DNA from 4 places in the Sphingomonas sp. AP4-R1 genome. Region 3 is predicted to be linked to each of the others. Evidence: predicted binding sites of a transcription regulator. Region 3 holds the regulator's gene; each other region holds the start of a gene.
The links. Region 3 encodes LexA, which represses DNA repair genes until DNA is damaged. Its sites were predicted from a motif close to GTTCCNCNCTTGTTCT; they were not measured.
Positions count from the first base shown of each region.

Region 1: recA (recombinase RecA) is a predicted target of LexA. The motif match lies at 2,906-2,921, and genes of this name have one in related genera.
Region 2: HL653_RS10235 (ATP-dependent helicase) is a predicted target of LexA. The motif match lies at 2,186-2,201, and genes of this name have one in related genera.
Region 4: HL653_RS17160 (DUF3072 domain-containing protein) is a predicted target of LexA. The motif match lies at 2,004-2,019, and genes of this name have one in related genera.

Region 1 is NZ_CP053346.1:2,849,516-2,853,609, reverse strand. Features, by position in the region: gene rsmD (16S rRNA (guanine(966)-N(2))-methyltransferase RsmD) at 1-194, shown strand, start outside; gene HL653_RS13255 (MFS transporter) at 154-1,425, opposite strand; gene recA (recombinase RecA) at 1,759-2,829, opposite strand; gene HL653_RS13245 (response regulator) at 2,952-3,308, opposite strand; gene HL653_RS13240 (ATP-binding protein) at 3,417-4,094, opposite strand, start outside.
Region 2 is NZ_CP053346.1:2,175,041-2,179,134, forward strand. Features, by position in the region: gene HL653_RS10235 (ATP-dependent helicase) at 1-2,182, opposite strand, end outside; gene HL653_RS10240 (hypothetical protein) at 2,324-2,644, shown strand; gene HL653_RS10245 (AEC family transporter) at 2,722-3,687, opposite strand; gene alaS (alanine--tRNA ligase) at 3,795-4,094, shown strand, end outside.
Region 3 is NZ_CP053346.1:39,210-43,303, forward strand. Features, by position in the region: gene glp (gephyrin-like molybdotransferase Glp) at 1-981, shown strand, start outside; gene lexA (transcriptional repressor LexA) at 1,042-1,716, shown strand; gene HL653_RS00185 (VOC family protein) at 1,740-2,081, shown strand; gene HL653_RS00190 (hypothetical protein) at 2,727-3,122, shown strand; gene HL653_RS00195 (efflux RND transporter periplasmic adaptor subunit) at 3,125-4,094, shown strand, end outside.
Region 4 is NZ_CP053346.1:3,758,373-3,762,466, reverse strand. Features, by position in the region: gene HL653_RS17175 (hypothetical protein) at 1-187, shown strand, start outside; gene HL653_RS17170 (autoinducer binding domain-containing protein) at 208-960, opposite strand; gene HL653_RS17165 (HU family DNA-binding protein) at 1,493-1,768, shown strand; gene HL653_RS17160 (DUF3072 domain-containing protein) at 2,032-2,259, shown strand; gene HL653_RS17155 (CHAD domain-containing protein) at 2,324-3,775, opposite strand.

The DNA.
Region 1 (4,094 bases), 2.4 Mb from region 3:
GCACCGGCGGCGCGGGCGCTCTGATCGAGCGGTTGACGCGGCTTGGCTGGGCGAGCGCGGCGGCCTGGGCCAGCATCGAGACGGCCGTGGGCGAGGACGTCTCGGCAGGCGGTTGGACGGTGGATGCCGTCCGCCGCCACGGCAAGGCGCAGCTTACGCTTTTGCGGCACGACTCAGCAGAGCCAGAAGGCTGATCGCGGTCAGCCCGCTGACATAATAACCCACATAGGTGAGCCCACCCGCCGCCGCGAGCGACTGGGCGGCCAGCGGGGTGAGCCCGCCGCCCAGCACGCCCGCCACGTTGAAGGCGATGCTCGCACCCGTATAGCGCACGCGCGCCGGGAACAGATGCGGCAGCCACCCGCCGAGCGGGCCATAGACGAAGCCCATGATGAACAGCAGGACGCTGAGATAGGCGAACACCAGCACCATCTCACCCCCGCCCAGCAGCGGCCCGGTGAAGAAGCCGAGCGTGATCGCCGCGACGCAGCCGCCCGCCAGCACTCGCCGCTCGTCCCAATGGCGATCGGCGGCATAAGCGGCGAGAATGATGCCGACCGCCATGAACAGGATCGCGCCCAGCTGGATGCTGAGGAAGACCTGCATCGGATAATGGAGCGTCTTCACGCCATAACCGAGCGCGAAGGCCGTCCCGATATAATAAGCGACGAAGCAGGCGACCGCCCCCAGCGTGCCGATCACGACGCGCCCACCATGCCCCGTCAGCAGTTCGAACAAAGGCACGGCCGGCGGCGGTCCCTGTTCCAGCACGCGCGCGAAGGCGGGCGTCTCGTGCAGGCGCAGGCGAATCCACATGCCGATGGCGACCAGAGCCGCGCTGATCACGAACGGCACGCGCCACCCCCAGGCGAGGAATTGCGCCGGGGTCAGCAGCAGGCCGAGCAGCAGGAACAGCCCGTTCGCCGCGATGAAACCGACGGGCGCGCCGAGCTGCGGGAACATGCCATAGCGCGCGCGCCAGCCCGGCGGCGCATTCTCCACCGCCAGCAGGGCCGCGCCGCCCCATTCGCCGCCGAGGCCGAAGCCCTGGCCGAAGCGCAGGATGCAGAGGATCAGCGCGGCGGGCCAGCCGATGCTGGCATAGGTCGGCAGGAACGCGACGAGCGTGGTGGAGAGGCCCATCGTCAGAAGCGAGGCGACGAGCGTGGACTTGCGCCCGATCCGGTCCCCGAAATGGCCGAAGAAGATCGATCCGAGCGGGCGCGCGACGAAGGCGACGGCGATGGTGGCGAAGGCGAGAAGCTGGGCCGCGGCGGGATCTGTCGCGGGAAAGAAAAGCTGGCCGAACACGAGCGCGGCCGCCGTGGTGTAGACATAGAAATCATAGAATTCGATTGCGGTGCCCACCAGGCTCGCCGCCAATATCCGGCGCGTGGAAGCCGCGCTGTGCATCACCTTCGTCATCTGACAGTCATACTCCTCGCCCGCGCTCTTGGCGGCAGGGGCGCGGCGGCACAAGCGCTGCGGACTACAAATGAAGGAAAAGATGCCACCCGGGGATAGAGGCATTCATTCTGACGCTCTGCGGAGCAATAATATTACAAATCGAGCCGCGCACCGTCTTGAACGCGCCCACGGATTCTGAACATGCCCAAGACGACGGGTTAAGAAACGGGCGGAGACATCGAGCGCCCCCGCCCCCATCGCCAGCATATCGCCACCACAAAAAAAGGCCGGGCTCCCCTACGGAAACCCGGCCCCTTGCATCATGCGACACGGCTCCGCGCCGGGCCGATCCTACAGATCGTCGTCAGGCTCCGGTCCGCTCATCATCTGGTCCGCCACCTCCGAGGCATTGCCCCGGATCGCACGCTCCAGCCGCGCGCAGACCTCGGGATTTTCCCGCAGATAGGTCTTCGCATTCTCGCGGCCCTGGCCGATGCGGATGCTGTCATAGCTGAACCACGCGCCGGACTTCTCGACCACGCCGGCCTTCACGCCGAGATCGAGGATCTCGCCGACCTTCGAGATGCCTTCGCCATACATGATGTCGAATTCGACCTGCTTGAACGGCGGCGCGACCTTGTTCTTCACGACCTTCACGCGGGTCGTGTTGCCGACGATATCGTCGCGATCCTTGATCTGGCCGGTGCGGCGGATGTCGAGACGGACCGACGCGTAGAATTTCAGCGCGTTGCCGCCCGTCGTCGTCTCCGGATTGCCGTACATCACGCCGATCTTCATGCGCAGCTGATTGATGAAGATGACGAGCGTGCGGCTGCGGCTGATCGATCCGGTGATCTTGCGGAGCGCCTGGCTCATCAGGCGCGCCTGCAGGCCGACATGGCTGTCGCCCATCTCGCCCTCGATTTCGGCGCGCGGCACCAGCGCGGCCACCGAATCGACCACCAGCACGTCGATCGCGTTCGAGCGGATCAGCGTATCGGTGATTTCCAGCGCCTGCTCGCCCGTGTCGGGCTGCGAGACGATCAGCTCGTCGATATCGACGCCCAGTTTCTTGGCGTAGACCGGATCGAGCGCATGTTCGGCATCGACGAAGGCCGCCGTGCCGCCGGCGCGCTGCGCCTCGGCGATGGCGTGGAGCGCCAGCGTCGTCTTGCCCGACGATTCCGGCCCATACACTTCGATGATGCGCCCGCGCGGCAGACCGCCGATGCCGAGCGCGATATCCAGACCCAGCGATCCCGTCGAGATCGCCTCGATCTCCACCTTCTCGCGGCTGCCCAGCTTCATCGCCGAGCCCTTTCCGAAAGCCCGGTCTATCTGCGCCAGCGCCGCATCCAGCGCCTTCTGCCGTTCGTTCGCACTCGCCATGTTGCCGTCAATCACCTTCAGGGAAGCCGCCATGTCGATGCCCTTTCGTGCCGCTGATGTCCATCGCCTGTGCGATGCATGCGGCATGATGTACATGACATGTTCCACAAGAACAAGAGCGGAACGATCAGGGCGCGGATACGCCCGAAACGCCGTCAGACGCGGCTGACTTCCTCCAGCGCCACGCGCACGCCGTCCAGCGTGAATGGCTTGGCCAGCTGGCGCGCGCTCGCATGATGCGCCGGCGGGGCCTCGACGAAGCCCCCCGAGGCGATCAGGAACGGCTTGTTCGCGGCCGTCAGCGCGTCGGCCACGGGCCAGCACACGCCGTCGCGCAGATGCACGTCGAGGATCGCCACGTCGAAGCCGCCAGCCCCCACGGCGTCCAGCGCGCCCGCGATCGTGTCCACCGTTCCGGCAATTTCATGCCCCAGAACGTCGACAAAATCCTCGAGCATCATGGCGATCAGCGGCTCGTCTTCGATCACGAGCACGGAAAGACGGTCTGTCATCGCGGGCCACTATAAATTTCGCAGCCGTTCCGCGCAAATCGCTTTTGCAGGATGATGCCACTCTGGTTGGAAATACGCCCGGGCCCCTTTCGGAGCGAGGCCACCTCTTCACCCCTCGGCCAGAGTATCCCGCGCGGCCTGCCCCAATTGCTGGACCGAGAAGGGCTTGGACAGGAAGCTCACCCGATCGATCGCGATCGATTTGCGGAGCTGCTCCTCGGCATAGCCGGACATGAACAGCACCTTCAGATCGGGCATGCTCTCGCGCGCATGGCGCACGAGGGTAGGGCCGTCCATCGCCGGCATCACGACGTCGGAGATCAGCAGATCGATCGCGACATCCTCGCGCTCCAATATCTCCAGCGCCTCCTCGCCATTGCCGGCGACGAGCACCTTGTAGCCCTGGCGCGTCAGCGCGCGCTCCGCCACCGCGCGCACCATCGCCTCGTCCTCCACCAGCAGGATCGTGCCCGTGCCCCACAATTCGCCGCTCGCCTCCACGCGCACCGGCGCCTGCGGCACGGGTGCTGCCGCCTGCGTGACGGGCAGATAGATGGTGAAGCTGGTGCCGTGCCCCACTTCGGAGGTGGCGAAGATGAAGCCGTCGGTCTGCTTGACGATACCGTAGACGGTGGAAAGCCCCAGCCCCGTGCCCTTGCCCACTTCCTTGGTGGTGAAGAAGGGCTCGAAGATCTTGTTGAGATTCTCCTGCGGGATGCCGACGCCCATGTCGGACACCTTGAGCGCCGTATAATCCGCGATCGGCATGATATCGCTGCGCATCCG
Region 2 (4,094 bases), 2.1 Mb from region 3:
ACTTGGTGTGGAATACGCGCGCGCCGATCGAAATGTCGCTGCGGCCCTTGGCGGCGAAGCTCGCCGCGCTGGCCTTCACCTCGGCCAGCTTGACCGGGCTCATGTCGAGCGGGCGGGAGGAGGCACGCTGCCAGCCCGGCCCGCGCGTCGCGGCATGCGCCGGTCGCTCGCGCGCGACATGGGCGAAGGGATCGCCCTGCTCGCTCCACTGGGCGCGCCACAGCGATTCGCCGCCCGACATGGTCGTCTCGCTCTCGATATGCTCGGCCGGCAGTTCGTTCACGAAGCGCGAGGGGATCGATGAGGTCCACTGGCCGTAGATGCGGCGATTGGCGGCGTGGAGGATCGTCGCCCGCCGCCGCGCGCGTGTGATCGCCACATAGGCCAGGCGGCGTTCCTCCTCGAGGCTCGCCGTGCCGCCTTCGTCCAGCGCGCGCTGCGAGGGGAACACGCCTTCCTCCCAGCCGGCGAGGAACACATTCTGGAATTCCAGACCCTTGGCGGCGTGGATCGTCATGATCGTCACCTTCGCCTCGTCGGCATTGGCGTCATTGTCCATGACGAGGCTGACATGTTCGAGGAAGGCGCCGAGCGTCTCATATTCCTCCATCGCGCGCGCGAGTTCGGTGAGATTCTCCAGCCGGCCGGAGGCCTCGGTCGATCGCTCGGCCTGCAGCATCGCGGTATAGCCGCTCTCGTCCAGCATCAGGCGCGTGACCTCGGCATGCGGCAATTCGCCCAGTTTCGATCGCCAGCGGGCGATGTCGCCGATCAGGTTGCCGAGCGAGCGACGCGCGGCGGGCGTCAGTTCGTCCGTGTCGAGGATGCGCGCCGCCGCGTGCGTCAGCGGCAAGGTCTCGGCGCGCGCCAACTGGTGGAGCTTGGCCACCGCCTTGTCGCCGATGCCGCGCTTGGGCACGTTCACGATGCGCTCGAACGCGAGATCGTCGGCAGGCTGCGCGATCACGCGCAGATAGGCGAGCGCATCGCGGATCTCGGCGCGCTCGTAGAAGCGGAAGCCGCCGACGATGCGATAGGGCAGGCCGATCGCGATGAAGCGGTCCTCGAACTCGCGCGTCTGGAACTGGGCGCGCACGAGGATCGCATTCTGGTCGAGCGTCTCGCCCCGGCGCTGGCCGGATTCGATCTCCTCGCCCACGCGGCGGGCTTCCTCGGGGCCGTCCCACACGCCGATCACGCGGACCTTCTCGCCCGCGTCCGTCTCGGTCCAGAGCGTCTTGCCGAGGCGTCCGCCATTGTTGGCGATCACGCCCGATGCGGCGCCGAGAATATGGGGCGTGGAGCGGTAATTCTGCTCCAGCCGGATCACCTTCGCGCCGGGAAAATCCCGTTCGAAGCGCAGGATATTCGCCACTTCGGCGCCGCGCCAGGAATAGATGCTCTGATCGTCATCGCCGACGCAGCAGATGTTCTTCCGCTCCTGCGCCAGCAGCCGCAGCCACAGATATTGGCTGGCATTGGTGTCCTGATATTCGTCCACCATGATGTAGCGGAAGCGGTCCTGATACTGCTTCAGCACGTCGCGGTGCGTCTTCAGGATCACCAGCATGTGCAGCAGCAGATCGCCGAAATCGCAGGCATTCACCGCGATCAGTCGCGCCTGATAGGCGGCGTACAATTCCTGGCCCCGCCCGTTGGCGAAGGCCTCGCTCTCGGCCGCGTCGATTTCCTTGGGCGTCCAGCCGCGATTCTTCCAGCGATCGATCAGCCCGGCGAGCGCGCGCGCCGTCCAGCGCTTCTCATCGATCTCGGCGGCCACGATCAATTGCTTGAGCAGGCGTAGCTGATCGTCCGTATCGAGGATCGTGAAATTGCTCTGCAGGCCGACCAGTTCGGCATGGCGACGCAGCATCCGCGCCGCCACCGAATGGAAGGTGCCGAGCCACGGCATGCCCTCCACCGCATCGCCCATCATCCGGCCGACGCGCTCGCGCATCTCGCGCGCAGCCTTGTTGGTGAAGGTGACGGCCAGGATTTCGGACGGCCATGCGCGCCGCGTGGCGATCAGGTGGGCAAGGCGAGCGGTCAGTGCCGCCGTCTTGCCCGTGCCCGCGCCCGCCAGCACCAGCACGGGGCCCTCGGCGGTCAGCACGGCCTCGCGCTGGGGTTCGTTCAGGCCGCGCAGATAGGCCGGTTCAGAGGTGAGGGGGGCAGGCTCCATCGTCGAACAGGTAGGGAACGCGGCCGCTCGGGGCAACCGATCGTCGCTCGCTTTGGCGCGTCGATACGCAACCGTAAGGCCCGATCCGCGTTCGGAACGGCCGGGAGCGGGTGGACCACTGATCTCCTGAGGAGAGCGACCGTGAAGAATTCTCTGATCATTCTCGCCGCCACTTTGTCGTTTGGCAGCGCCGCCGCGATCGCCCAGACGGCGCCTGCGGACCCCGCGGCTCCGGCGGCGCCCGCTGATGCGACCATGCCCGCAGCACCTGCGGATGCCACGGCCCCCGCCGCACCGGCGGCGACGGATCCGGGCATGAGCAGCCCCGCGCCCTCCGCCATGTCGGCGACGACGGCCACGCCGCCCGATACGTCCTCCTATCCCACCTGCTCGCGCTCCGTGACGGACAAGTGCGTGCAGAAGGCCGGCGGTGGCGCGAAGAAGTGGAAGAAGAAAAAGTAATCCGTCCGCATCGGATGGAATGATGACGGGCGGCGGCCGGATGCGGCCGCCGCCCTTCGTTCATCGGGCTCGCTCGCTCATCGCGGGACCAGCAGGACCGCCAGCCCCATCAAGGAGACGACGCTCAGGATGGTGGACAGCAGGATCACGCGCGAGGCCAGTGCCGCATCGCGCCCGTAAAGTTCGGCCAGCATGAACGGGCCGGTGCCCGTCGGCAGCGCGCCCAGCAGCACCGCCGCGATACCCCATTGCGGGGGCAAGACCACGCCCAGGGCCGGCAGCAGCCAGAAGAAGCCCGCCGCCATCGCCACCGGCTGGGCGACGAGCTTCAGCAGCAGAGTGGGCACCAGCAGCGGCGTCGGCTCTCCGCCGCCTGTCTGGCGCGGCAGCATCAGGAAGGCGCCGATCGTGACGAGCGCGCACGGGCTCGCGGCGGCGGCCAGCAGATCGACGAAGCGCGCGATCATCTCCGGCAGGGGCTGGCCCGTCGCGGCCCAGAGGCCTCCGGCGATCGGGCTCACCACCAAGGGATTGCGGGAGAGCGCGCGGATCACCTTGCCGGCCGATTCACGCAGGCTGCCACCCCGTGCCAGCCCGATTTCCACCAGCAGGAGCGAAAGGGCGAACTGCACCGACACGGTCAGGATCGAGCCGATCACGGCGGCCGCGAGCCCGATCGGCCCCAGCAGGCCCTGCGCCAAGGGAATGCCGATGAAGCCCGCATTGGGGTAGCTGGCGGTGAGCGCGACCAGCGATCGATCGACCAAAGGCGTCTCCGCGCCCTTCGGCGGCGGCAGCAACAGCCCGGCGACGAAGATGATCGCGAGGCCGGCGGAGAAGACCAGCACGAAGGACGGGCGGTTCAGCTCCGCCCAGTCGCCTTCGGCCAGGACGCGAAACAGCAAGGCGGGCAGCGCCAGCCACACCGTGAAATCGTTCAGCATCGCGATGCCGGCGGGCCCCACGCGGCGCCAGCGGCCGAACAGGCAACCCGCGCCGATCAGCGCGAAAATAGGCAGGATCGCAGTCAGGATAATCAGCATGACCGGGCGGCCTTCGATGATGCGGACGCGACACGCAAGCACGTCGACCGAACGAGGCATCGCCGCGTCGGCTTGAGAAGCCTCGGCGCCTCCACTAAGTCGGCCCCATGACATCCACGAACGACATTCGCCGCTCCTTCCTCGATTATTTCGGAGGCGAAGGGCATCGCATCGTTCCGTCGGCGCCGCTGGTGCCGCAGAACGATCCGACGCTCATGTTCGTGAATGCGGGCATGGTGCCGTTCAAGAACGTGTTCACCGGGCTGGAAACGCGGCCCTACATCACCGCCACCTCGTCCCAGAAGTGCGTCCGCGCGGGCGGCAAGCACAATGATCTGGACAATGTGGGCTATACGGCGCGGCACCACACCTTCTTCGAAATGCTCGGCAATTTCTCGTTCGGCGAC
Region 3 (4,094 bases):
GTGGTGGGCGAGAGTGCGGCGGGCGGCGGGCTCGATCGCGCGATCGGCGCGGGCGAGGCGGCGCGGATCTTCACGGGCGCCCCGGTGCCCGAAGGCGCGGACACGATCCTGATCCAGGAGAATGGGGCGCGGAACGGCGATCGGCTGACCTTGACCGGAGATGCGCCCAAGCGACCGGGCTATCATGTCCGCCCGCGCGGCTCCGATTTCGATGCCGGCGCCACGCTGATCGCGGCCGGCGCCCTTCTCAATGCGGCGCGCATCGCGCTCGCCGCGATCGGCGGACATGGCAGCCTCCCGGTCCGCGCCCGTCCGCGCGTGGCGATCCTTTCCACCGGCGACGAACTGGTCGCGCCCGGCACACCCACCGAAGGCGTGATGCTGCCCGCCTCCAACGGGCCGATGCTGGCGGCGTTGATCGGGGGGACGGCCGAGGTGCTGGACGGCGGGATCGTACGCGACGATCTCCATGCGCTGACCGCCGCCCTGCGCGATGCGGCCGCCACGTCCGACATCCTCGTCACAACCGGCGGCGCGTCGGTGGGCGATCGTGATCTCGTCCGGCCCGCCCTTTCGCAGGCGGGCGCGGAGCTGGATTTCTGGAAGGTGGCGATGCGGCCGGGCAAGCCGATCATGGCCGGGCGGCTGGGGCACACGCTCGTGCTGGGCCTGCCGGGCAATCCCGTCTCGGCGTTCGTGACCGCCACCCTGTTCCTCGCGCCGCTGGTGGCCCGTCTGGCGGGCGCGGCCGATCCGCTGCCGCGCGTGCGCGCGCTGCCCCTCGCCCATGACCTGCCGACCAACGGCCCGCGAGCCCATTATCTGCGGGCGACGATCCGCGACGGCGCGCTCGATACGCTGCCCGATCAGGACAGCGCCCTGCTGGCCGCCCTCGCCTCCGCCGACGGCCTCGTGATCCGCGCGCCGCACGAGCCCGCCGCAAAAGCGGGGGATATGGCGATGTTCCTGCCTCTCGCTTGACAGCGAAACGATCGTTTCCTACACGTTCCTCGTTCGTTCCTTCGGACCGGGATAATAAAGATGCTCACGGCCAAGCAACATGAGCTGCTCTGCTTCATCAACGATCGTCTGAACGAGACGGGCGTGTCGCCTTCGTTCGAGGAGATGAAGGAAGCGCTGGATCTCAAGTCCAAGTCCGGCGTGCACCGGCTGATCTCGGCGCTGGAGGAGCGCAGCTTCATCCGCCGCCTGCCCAATCGCGCGCGCGCTCTGGAAATCGTGAAGCTGCCCGACGCGGTGAAGACCCGCCCGCCCGCCGCCAAGACTCCGTCCGCTTCCAAGTCCGCGCCGGTTTCGGCGCCGTCGGCCGCGAACGACGTGCTGGAAATTCCGCTGCACGGCCGCATCGCCGCCGGTCTTCCGATCGAGGCGATGGAAAGCCAGAGCATGCTGTCCGTCCCCGCCGCTTTGCTGGGGCCGGGCGAACATTATGCGCTGGAAGTGTCCGGTGACTCGATGGTCGAGGCCGGCATCCTCGACGGCGACTATGCGCTCGTCCGCAAGGTCGATACGGCGCGCGATGGCGAGATCGTGGTGGCTCTGGTCGATGAGGCGGAGGCGACGCTGAAATTCTTCCGGCGCGAGGGATCGATGGTACGCCTCGATCCGGCCAATCGCGCCTATGATCCGCAGCGTTACAAGCCGAACCAGATCCGCATCCAGGGGAAGCTGGCCGGCCTGCTGCGCCGTTACTGACCGACCGCCGACGGAGAAAGACGATGTCACGCGGACGAATCGATTTCATCGAACTGGCCTGCGCCGATGTCGGCGAGATGCAGGATTTCTATTCCGCCGTGTTCGGCTGGGAATTCGAGCGGTTCGGGCCGACCTATGCCTGCACGATGACGGGCGATGTCGATCTGGGCTTCCAGGCCGACATGCCCGAACAGACGGTGGCGCCGCTGACGGTGATCCAGGTACCGGATCTGGAAGAGGCATTGGCATCGGTGGAAGCGGTGGGCGGCGTCGTCACGCGTCCGATCTTCGCCTTCCCGGGCGGACGCCGTTTCCACTTCCGCGATCCGGCCGGCAACGAACTGGCGGCGCACAAGCCGGATTGAAGCGGAATGGCTGGGCGTTAGGCTCTTCAAAATGCCGTTCGTGCTGAGCGAAGTCGAAGCACGTGCTTCAGATGGGTGTCGTGCGTGGCCCGTGCTTCGACTTCAGCCTGGAGAGCTGAAGTTCATCCTGAGCACCTGCCTTGGCAGGCAGTCGAAGGGCTCAGCACGAACGGAAAATGGTTCAGGAATTGCGTCGAGTTAGCAGCCTCGAAGGCTAGAGGCTGCGAGGTTTGGCGAGGGATTCGATGTCCTGGGCCGATCTTCCGGCCCGATTTCCAACGAAATCAGCCTCTTGTGCGACGCAGCAAAAAACTTTGCCGCTGGCGCTTGGCAAAAAGATACCCAGCGGTATAAAAGTCGTTGACGGAACGCCTCAGCGCTTTATATACCGCTTGGTACGAAACGCTTCCGGACCGACTCGATGGTCGATCCCGAGGCCCCGACGGGGAGCCGACAGCATGAAGACCCTCGCCCTCTAACAGCTGCCGGCGCTCGCGCCCGCACATCCCTTTTCCGATCCCGAGGCGATTCGATCGCCTTTCGGGACGAGCGAAATCGTGTCCGTTCCGGCGGGCGCGGGCGCCTCGTTGCGTCCGCCGCCGGAGGGACGCGCCTGACGAACACCCGATGAACAGGGAACCGAACATGGCTTATATGGATCTTTCCCAGGCATTTGCAGGCGGCGTCGCGCTGCCGCATGCCGAACCCGCCGCCGCCACGATGCAGACCGGCTTCTCCGCGATCGAGTGGAGCGTGATCGCGCTCGCCGCGCGCGACAAACTGTCGAGCCTCGGCGAACCCGGCCGTCTGTCCCGCGCGCTGGGCAGCCTGTTCGGCCTCGGCGGCACGTCCAAGCTCGCCGATCCTCGGCTGGAGGCGCTGCGCCAGACCGCCGTGCAGGCCTGGCATCACGGCTATCTGCTGCCCGCGTCCGAAATCGGCCGCTTCATCACGGCGGGCTTCAGCCTCGATCAGTTCGAGACCTTGCTCGCCAGTATCGCCACGCGCCGCAATGCGGCCCGCCAGAGGATCGCGGCATGAACATGGTGACCCGTATCGCCACCACCGACGCCGGGACGATCGACGCCGGCCAGCGCGGCCGCTGGAAGCGCAACGGCGCGCTCGGCATCGCCGCTGCCGCCGTCGCCTTCGGTGGCTATTCCCTCCTCCATCATTCGGCGGGCGCCGACGCGGCCCCGCCCCCGCCCAATGTCAGCGTTTCCCAGCCACTCGTGCGCGATGTGAGCCAGTGGGACGATTATATCGGCCGCTTCGCCCCCAGCCGCACGGTCGAGATGCGCCCGCGCGTCTCGGGCGAGGTGACCGGCGTCCACTTCAAGGACGGCGACATCGTCCGCACCGGGCAGTTGCTGTTCACGATCGATCAGCGCCCGTTCGCCGCCGCATTGGCGGAAGCGCGCGCCAATCAGGCGAGCGCGGCCAGCACGCTGGCGCTGGCCCGCGCCGATCTCGGCCGCGTCAACCGGCTGGCCGGTGACGAAGCCGTCTCGGCGGGCGAGATCGATGCGATCAAGGCGCGGGTGCAGGCGGCCGAGGCCGGCCTCGCGGCCGCCGCCGCACGGGTGCGCTCGCGCTCGCTCGATCTGGAATTCACGCAGGTCCGCGCGCCCATCTCCGGCCGCATCTCGGATCGCCGCGTCGATGCCGGTAATCTCGTCGCCGGCGGCGACAATGGCAGCGGCACCCTGCTCACCACGATCAACGCGCTCGACCCGATCTACTTCTCGTTCGACGGATCGGAAGCTTTGTTCCTGAAGGCGCAGCGCGATCGCAAGGCGGGCGCCGTCGCCCAGCCGGTCGAGATCCAGCTGCAGGACGAGACCGGCTATCGCTGGAAGGGTAAGCTCGACTTCACCGACAACCGGCTCGACAATCGTTCGGGCACGATCCGTGGCCGCGCCGTGATCGCCAATCCGGATTACTTCCTCACTCCCGGTTTGTTCGGTAACATGCGCCTCGGCCATAGCGGCACGGTGAAGGCGCTGCTGGTGC
Region 4 (4,094 bases), 1.5 Mb from region 3:
CTACCCCCGCTCCCGCCCTCGCGCCTGGAGCGTCTATCGCGCTGCCAGCCGGCATGGCGACCGCACCATTGATCTGGCGGCACTTGCCTCCCGTGACGGCGTGCATCCTGCGGATTACCCGGCTGCCGCGCGAGTGGTACTGACCCGGGCGTTTCGGTCCGGCGGCGAGGTGCCGCAATCCGGGTAGCGAAGCGCAGCTTCATGCGATCATCGCCGCAGCAGATCGGTGAAGCTGACCTGCCCGTCGAACAATGCGCGCGCGATGAGATGCGGTCGCTGTGCATTGCCGTACGCCCGTCTCACCCCCTCGACATGCTCGTGCGCGGTAGATCGGCTAACACCCAGCAATTCAGCTATTTCGCCATCATTCTTTCCACGCCCCACCAGGACGAGCGCATCCATTTGACGGGGAGTGAGCCCGGGAACCGGCATGTTTTCCGAATTCCCCCGCAATCGCATGATCCGCCGGGCTGCATCGAACGCGAAGGTGCCGCAAAGCTGCGCTGCCCATAAGGCGGTGTCGCTGGGACGATCGTCGGAGGATGCCGCAAATGTGCATGTGCCATGATATTCGCCGGGAATATGCACCGGGATGGTAAAGCCGCTGACGAGCCCGAAACCCAGTGCCTCCGCCAGTATCTGCTTATGCCGCGCGGTCAGCTCGACAATGTCCTTCACATCGCTCCACATGAAGCCGTGCGGCATTCTCGTGCTCGCAAGATGAATCGGGTCGTCGACAAAGTATCCCCGTTCGACAACATGCTCGATCCAGTCCGCATCGTAGGATGTCAAACGGATGGCGTCGGCCGCGGGTCGAGACAGGTCGACATGATGTCCCATCGCGAACTGGGAGAAGCCCAGCTCCGACGTCGCGGCAAGAAGCGCTTCGTACAGCGCATGCTCGGTGACGGCATCTCGGAATGCCGCGAGGAGCCGCTCCAACTTGGCCAAATAGATCATTGGCGTGTCCTCGGCGAGCGCGACGGCGCTCAGTGCCTTTCTCCACGCTGGGAGCCGACAATCCTCTCACGCCGGACGGCGGTTACGCTTGATCTACGCAACGTAGAGCGTCCTTTGCTGAAAATTGCAATATTTCTGTAACATTCTCGGCAATTTTCGCGCACTCACCTCCGGGTTGCACGTGAGAGACATGACGGTGGGCCGGAGAGATCGACCAAAGATCAAGGATAGAGCCACGCTTTCCGAAACGCGGCGACGGAGATCCATGCCGCCCGTCATGGCATTTTGTCTTCCACCGCCCATTTGAATAATGGAACGCTGCCCCAAAGGTTGTCAGCGCGGGGCCCGGCTCGCGTCGGCTGCCGGGCGCCGCATCCGCTTCGCCCGAACCGCCGCGCGGGGCAGCTATGACCGGATCGGGGGCTTTGCTCTGCCGGCGGAACGACTATGGCTGGATGAACGGGGCAGTGAGGCACAACCCGCCTCTTCCGCCCCGTTTGGCTGATGGCTTTAAAGAAAGAAGGTAGCAGGAATGAACAACGCCGACATCGCAGACGCCGTGGCAGCCAGCCAGGGCATTCCGAAGACGGATGCGAAGAAGATCGTCGACGCCATATTTGCAGCGATTGGCGAAGCGGCCGCCAAGGGCGACGAGGTTTCGCTCGCCGGTTTCGGCAAGTTCAAGGTCAAGGACCAGCCCGAGCGGCAGGGTCGTAATCCGGCGACCGGTGCTGCGATCACCATCGCAGCGTCGAAAAAGCTGGGCTTCACACCAGCCAAGGCGATCAAGGACCGTCTGAACGGCTGATCGGATGCCCGTCGGCGTCGTGTCGAAAGCGCGGCGCCGACAATGACACGCTGTTCACGGTCGTGATCGGCCGTCTCTTCTTCAGCCTCGCCACCGGAGCATCCGTCGCCCTTGGCCCAGCGGCAACGGCGTCGTTGGCATCTTCTGCCTTCTTGCGTCGGCCCGAGATGATGCCCGGTGTGACGATGCGAGACCGCCGACGTGTCCGGGAACCATGGCCGTCGCTTCTTCGTTCAGAACAAATGAAGAACGAGGAAGAGATGATGTCAAATCCGATGCACAATCCCAAACTCGACGAGCATCCCGGATCGAATACCGAGAAGGATCCGGTGGAGTGGGTCTCGGGAGATGAGCCGATGACCGGCGCGCAGGCTTCCTATCTTACGACGCTCAGCGAGGAAGCAGGAACAGAATTGCCGCCGGAAGATCTTAGCAAGGCTGACGCCTCCATCCGGATCGATGCCCTCAAGGAACAGCTTGGGCGCACCTGATGTCCGAACGCCAGCGACAAACCCCTGCGCGCCCCCGGGCTCGCGCGCCGGGGTCTGCTCCCCATCACCAGAAGCGCTTGGTATCGACCAGATTTTCATAGGCCTCCGCGGCCGCCTCGATCATGGCCGATTTTTGTCGCGCGGCCGCGGACACGACGTCGATGTGGTCAGTCAGGCCGAGGCCGTTCAACACCTCTGGCGCTGTTGCCAGGTCGTTGAGCGCGCCGAGCTGTTCTTGAAGATTCTCAAGCGCAGCGATGAAAGCCTTGTAGCGCCGTCGTTCGTTTTTCCGATCGAAAAGAGATCGAAAAAACTCAGCAGCATAGCGTAGCTTCTTCGAGTCCTTTCTCACCTCATGCCGTGCATGGTCGTCGGCGTAGCTCAGGTCACGTCCGTCTTTCTTCACCTTCTTGCGGAAACGATCGAGCGCGCGCGATGCGAAATCCTGGACGGGCCGTGTGCGATCGGAAGCGGTGTCGGCCACGTCCAGCCACGCACCGTCGGCGGTCCACTCCGCCAGGTCCAGCATCACAGCGCGCGCGCGGCGGTGGGCCAGCGTAGCCTGCACATGATCGTAGCTACGCTCGCGCGCGCCGGCGATCCGGTCGCGCAGTTCGCCTGGCTCGGTGCGCTCGAGCAAGACGTCGAGATTGCGCGCACTCCCTAGTTCCCCGGCGAGCCATCGAAGCTCTTCCTGGAGCCGGCGGCCCTCTGGGTCTGCCAGGATCGGCTTGAAGATCGAAAAGCCCGATCGCAGCCTGCGAAGCGCGACCCGCGACTGATGCAATGCATCCGCCTCGCGCGACTGGACCAGCAGCGCCTCATTCAATCGGAAATGCCGGATGCAAGCGTGGACGATGGTCTGGAAGGCCTCGGCCGACGTCATGTCGTGTCTGAGCGTCAGATGCCCGGCCTTGATGGCGGCACGTGGGGCGTCCGACAATCGATAGCCGCGTTCCGATTTGGTCAACACGCCCAGACGAACCGGTGCGATCGCATCCAAGCGGTGCGCCACCGCGAAGAGCGCTGCCGGCGTGCCCGATTTGAGCTCAAGTTCGATCTCGACGATGCGGGCGGTACGATCGCCCGCTTCCACCCGGCCGCGATCGATCACAAGCTCGACGACGGAGCCCCCTTCTTCCACGGTCCAGGACCGGCGCTCGATCGCTACCTGAAAGATCGGAGCGATATCGTCGGCTTCGCGGCCGAGCACGGACCGTATCGGGGTCGTGTCATCCAGGATGGGAACATCGGTGTCGACTTCCTGCTCCCATTCGGAACGAGCGAACAGCCCGGCCGTCGTGCCGCCGCTCGCCTTGACGGTCTGGATGCGTGTGTCATTTTCCTGGCGGATCCGGAGCGACATACCGGCTTTCGCCAGGTCGCGAGCCGGCGTGTCGAAATAGAGCGCGCGCTGCGAACGCAAGGAAGGTTCGTCCCGAAGAAGATCCGATGCTCCAATCGCCGTGGCGGCCTCGGAGGTCACCTCCAGCTTCAATTCAATTTCAATCGGCATTCGCGCCTCGCTCGACAGTGCTCGATGACAACCCGTCTGAGACGGATCGGCTGCACCCCTCGGCAAAGACCGGCACGGACATCGCCCTGACAGGAGACCAGACGGGCCTTGTAGACGCCGGAAGAGTCCGGTGACGTGACAGTGCAGCAGCGTGTGCGGGTCCGGGCTTCGTGTCCGCCCCGGAACTGCCGGTTGGTAATGGCGCGCCGGTCCGCGGATCTCCCGGCCACGTGACCCCCGCGCCCGGCCAGTCCAGGTTCGGGTGGTTCAAGGACCCGCTCCTTTTATGGCGCGGGCCTGGTCCCCTCTCCGCCGTCTC